Regions from separate parts of the Psychrobacillus sp. FSL H8-0487 genome, predicted to be linked through region 2. Evidence: riboswitches for the same ligand, from Rfam matches in the RefSeq annotation. Region 2 holds a riboswitch; the other holds the start of a gene.
The links. Region 2 has a riboswitch for S-adenosylmethionine ahead of metA (homoserine O-acetyltransferase MetA). Riboswitches for the same ligand answer to the same signal wherever they lie in the genome.

Region 1 (2,467 bases), 1.9 Mb from region 2:
ATATTCTATAAAGTAAATCTCGCATAGGAATAACTGTACGTCTTAAACGCAACAAATCTCCTCGTAGATCAAACACTGAATCCATAGAAAAATGGCGCATATCATAAGTAAGCTTGTCTTCTACAGCATTTAAATAGCCTTCAATTTTATAGACAATCGGAAAATAGGCATCTACTACTGTATCGATGATATTATAAGTTGCATGGATAGCACCTCTATCCCAGCCTTGTGAATTTTGTCTAATACGCTGCCGTGCTTGCTCCATTTCATGCATCGGATGGAAATGAAATGACACTACATAGTCTTGACCAACAAATATGTCTAACTCTTCCGCTTCTAATGTTTCCTCATTGAAAGAATGTAAAACAAAGAAGTTATAACCATCATAATAGTCCACTTTAGGACGCTGTAGCCTTTGTAAGCAATCCTCAATTGCCAGTGGATGAAAACGAAAGAAAGAACTAAGCAAAAGTTCTTCTTCTTTGGTTGGCTCGGCAATGTCAATCCAGTACCATTCAAACTTTCTCCGTTTTATATCTTCTATAGGAAAGTCATTTACTATTTCATGATCGGTCGTTATGCCAATCGTATGGATCATACATACCCCTCTTTTCATCACTATCTCTTTTCATATTATCTCATAGTCTTCATATTATTAATGTACCTAAAAAACAGAGGAAATGAAAAGAAAATTATGATGCTTCCACCATTAAAAATATTATATTCTAAATAAAAAGAAAATAATGGTTGACTTAGGTAATTTCTATTTGTATACTAGGTGTTAATCAAATAAAACAACTTTCTTATCAAGAGAGGTGGAGGGACTTGGCCCTATGATACCTCAGCAACAGGCAAAAATTTGTACTGTGCTAATTCCAGAAGCGTTATGCTTGAAGATAAGAAGAGACTAATTCACCGATGACGTGTAAACCTCTTCTTGTTTCTAAGAAGGGGTTTTATTTGATTTTAACTATAAAAAATAGGAGGAGAAATCAATATGTCATCGGAATTACTAAAAGCATTCAACACATTGAAGGAAAAGCAGTGGGTAGATTTAACACACACATTTGGAGCTAATTCACCACATTTCGCCGCTTTTAAAGCAGCTGAAATCGACACATTGTTTAATCATGATGATGGATTCTTTGCACAAAGCTTTCAATTTGCAGGACAGTACGGCACACATATAGATGCACCTATACATTTTGTAAGGGATACGCGTTACTTAGAAGAACTCGAATTGAAAGAATTGGTATTACCATTAGTCGTCATTGATCAGTCAAAGGAAGCGGCTGAAGATAATGATTTTACTTTATCGGTGGATGACATTTTCACATTTGAAAAAGCTCACGGAAAAATCGAAGAAGGCTCATTTGTCGCTCTTAGAACCGATTGGAGTAAACGTTGGCCAGACGAAAAGGAATTTAACAATATGGATGCAGCGGGTAATAATCACGCGCCGGGTTGGGGATTAGAAGCTTTAAAGTTTTTATTTCAAGAACGAAAGATTAAAGCAATAGGACATGAAACATTCGACACGGATTCAAGTGCGGATTATCTAAAAAACGGCGCATTACACGGAGAATATTATGTTCTTGAACAAGACACTTACCAAATAGAATTATTGACGAACTTAGATAAGCTTCCTGCAACAGGAGCCATTATTTTCAATATCGTCCCGAAGCCAGAAAAAGCCTCTGGATTCCCAGTTCGATCATTTGCCATCTTACCATAGAAGGAGTGAGATAAATGGACAGTTCAAACAGCTATTCAAGCACCATTTCGAGCGGACACTGTAGAAAGTTTGTTAAGACCAGAAAGTTTACTGGCGGGCTTTAGACTTCTTTGAACACAGAAGTAACTCAATATGTTCCGCTGGAGCAGTTGAGTATTAGTCCGCAATGCAGATTTGCTTCTAGACATCATGGTAATAAGCTTACAGAAGAACAGCGGTATAAAAGATTAAAAACATTGTTGATATTTCTAGAGAAGTTTGGAGTTAATCCGTGTAAGATCTCGACTACTTTCCATACTCATTTGTAGAATACTGTAGCTGAGTAAAAATATAACTTTCTTTCTCGGGTCTCATTTGATAATGAGAAAGAAAGTAAAGTTTTAAACATAAATGAAATGCCAAGGGAATAAACCCTTGGCATTTCATTTGTTTTCATTATTTTCTTTCTGCTTTTAAAGCCTTAAACAGTGAAATAATCATAAGTAACATTACGAATGAAAATGGTAAGGCGGCAATAATAATTGTATTTTGTAATGCCGCTAATCCATTAACGGATAACAAAATAATAGCGATTACGGATAATGTGATTCCCCAAGCGAGCTTCACTCTGTTCGGTGGAGTCAGTGACCCGTTGGTCGACTGCATACCAAGAACGAAAGTGGCAGAATCTGCCGAAGTAATGAAAAAGGAAGCAATTAATAACACAGCAAAAACAGAAATACCTGTAGAGAA
Region 2 (2,467 bases):
AAATCCAAGGATGAAATCGGACAACTAGCGAATAACTTCAACAAGATGGCTGTAAATATGAATGAAATTATTCAGGTCGTGAAAGAGTCAGCGAGTAATGTTCAATCGAATTCGGAAAGTTTAAGTGCTGTGGCAGAAGAAACAAACGCTTCCGCAGAGCAAGTTTCGTCAGCTGTGAGTGAGATTGCGGTAGGTGCTTCTAAATCTGCAGAAGATGCTGTAGACGTAACAGAAAGTTCGTTGCACTTAAGTGATCAAATCAATCTCATCAATGAAAAATCAGTAATGATGACTGATATAGCTATAAAAGCAAACACTATGAATTCGAATGGTCAAAACCAAATGAGTGAACTTAAATCATCTTTCCAAAACTGGGAGTCAAATCTAATCTCTATGTCCACATTGTTTAGTACATTGGAAGTTAGAGTAAATGCGATTGGTAGTGTGATGGAAACTATTATGCAAATTTCTGCACAGACGAACCTACTCGCATTGAATGCAAGTATTGAAGCTGCACGGGCAGGGGAGCATGGAAAAGGATTTGCAGTAGTAGCGGATGAAGTACGGAAACTAGCGGAGCAATCTGCAAAAGCGACAGAAGAAGTAAAGCATACTATTACGGAACTTCAAAGTGAATCGCATACTGTAGGGCAACAAATGGAAGATACTATCAAAACTTTCCGTGAGCAGGGATCTGTTGTAACAAATACTGAAGTAACTTTTGGTGAAATATCGTTACTGATGAATAATTTGCAAACGTCAATCGATGCTGTTTCAGCAGAAATTGAACAGGTTTCTACCTTTAAAGATCAAGTTGTAGATACGATTCAAATGATGGCTTCAACTTCAGAGCAAACTGCAGCAGCATGTGAAGAAGTAAGTGCATCATCAGATGAACAACTGAGAGCGATCCAATCGGTAGCGAAAGCTTCGGAGACTCTTACAGAGCTTAGTGACAAATTAGCGAATGCAGTAAATCGCTTTAAAGTTTAAAAGAAGTTGAATTGCTTGAAAACAAATGTTAATATTCACTCAGGAAGAACAATATAATTTAATAACTCTTATCAAGAGAAGCCGAGGGAAATGGCCCGTTGAAGCTTCAGCAACCTCTGACTAGTCAGAAAGGTGCTAACTCCTACAAGATAATTTCTTGAAAGATAAGAATTGAGAGCAAAACGTTCACCCTCTTTTCTTGTTTATAGGAAAGAGGGTTTTTTGAATTTAAAGGAGGACAACAAATTGCCTATAAATATACCAAAACAGTTACCTGCAGCTGAACATCTTAAAAACGAGAAAATATTTATCATGGATACCGATCGAGCGATAGCTCAAGACATACGTCCGTTAAATATAGTTATCTTGAACCTTATGCCTGAAAAAGAAAAAACAGAGCTTCAATTGCTCCGTTTACTAGGAAATACGTCGCTACAAGTAAATGTAACCTTTTTACATATGGCAACCCATGATTCCAAAAATGTAAGTAAAACACATCTAGATACCTTTTATACGACATTCGAGGATATTAAGCACCGAAAATACGATGGGATGATTATTACCGGTGCACCTATTGAGCATTTAGAATTTGAAGACGTTAATTATTGGAATGAGATTATGGAAATAATGGATTGGTCTAAAACTCAGGTGACCTCAGTTTTACACATTTGTTGGGGGGCTCAAGCCGCTCTCTACCATCACTATGGTATCGGGAAATATGACTTGTCGAAGAAATGCTTTGGGGTATTCAGTCATCGTTTATCAGACCCAACTGTACATTTAGTTCGAGGGTTTAATGATGAATTTCACGCACCTGTGTCTCGATACACAGCTGTATCTTTCGATGAAATAAAAAAAGACCCTCGTTTAATACTGCTTTCCGACTCAAAGGATGCGGGTGTTTTTCTAGTAATATCAAAAGATAAAAAGCATATTATGATTACGGGTCATCTAGAGTATGATGCAACTACACTTGCAGACGAATATAACCGAGATATTAAAAAAGGTGTGGATATTGATGTCCCAAAAAATTATTTTCCAAACGATGATCCAACACAAATACCGATGAACTCCTGGCGTTCCCATACACATTTACTTTTTTCCAATTGGTTGAATTATTATGTGTACCAAGAAACTCCTTATGATTGGGAGTAACTAAAAGGCTGGCCGTGAGTGAATTCACGATCAGCCTATATATGTTGATGAAAATGAGCAATATAATTTTTTATTCTGTCTTAAAAATTCGGTTAATTTCCTGCATTTCTTCTATCGTCAGTTCCACTTCAAGTGCTTTCAGATTTCGTAACACTTGTTCTGGTTTTTTAGCTCCAGGAATTACTGTATCTATGGTATTTTGTGCTAGATACCATGCAAGAACAATGGAAGAAACCTCCGCTTGTTTATCATTTGCTATACTACGAAGAGACTCAATCTTTTCCAAGTTACGAATATAAACCTCCCCTTGAAATAACGG

Region 1: it holds a riboswitch for S-adenosylmethionine, as region 2 does, so the genes downstream of both, MHI47_RS18900 (cyclase family protein) here and metA (homoserine O-acetyltransferase MetA) in region 2, are expected to answer to the same signal.

Annotation. Positions count from the first base shown of each region.
Region 1 is NZ_JBBOZA010000001.1:3,689,526-3,691,992, reverse strand. It holds gene corA (magnesium/cobalt transporter CorA) at 1-598, opposite strand, end outside; SAM riboswitch class I at 801-903, shown strand; gene MHI47_RS18900 (cyclase family protein) at 998-1,735, shown strand; partial or broken gene MHI47_RS18895 (5-methyltetrahydropteroyltriglutamate--homocysteine S-methyltransferase) at 1,855-2,003, shown strand; gene MHI47_RS18890 (BCCT family transporter) at 2,171-2,467, opposite strand, start outside.
Region 2 is NZ_JBBOZA010000001.1:1,812,229-1,814,695, forward strand. It holds gene MHI47_RS08985 (methyl-accepting chemotaxis protein) at 1-993, shown strand, start outside; SAM riboswitch class I at 1,059-1,164, shown strand; gene metA (homoserine O-acetyltransferase MetA) at 1,240-2,148, shown strand; gene MHI47_RS08995 (aldo/keto reductase) at 2,219-2,467, opposite strand, start outside.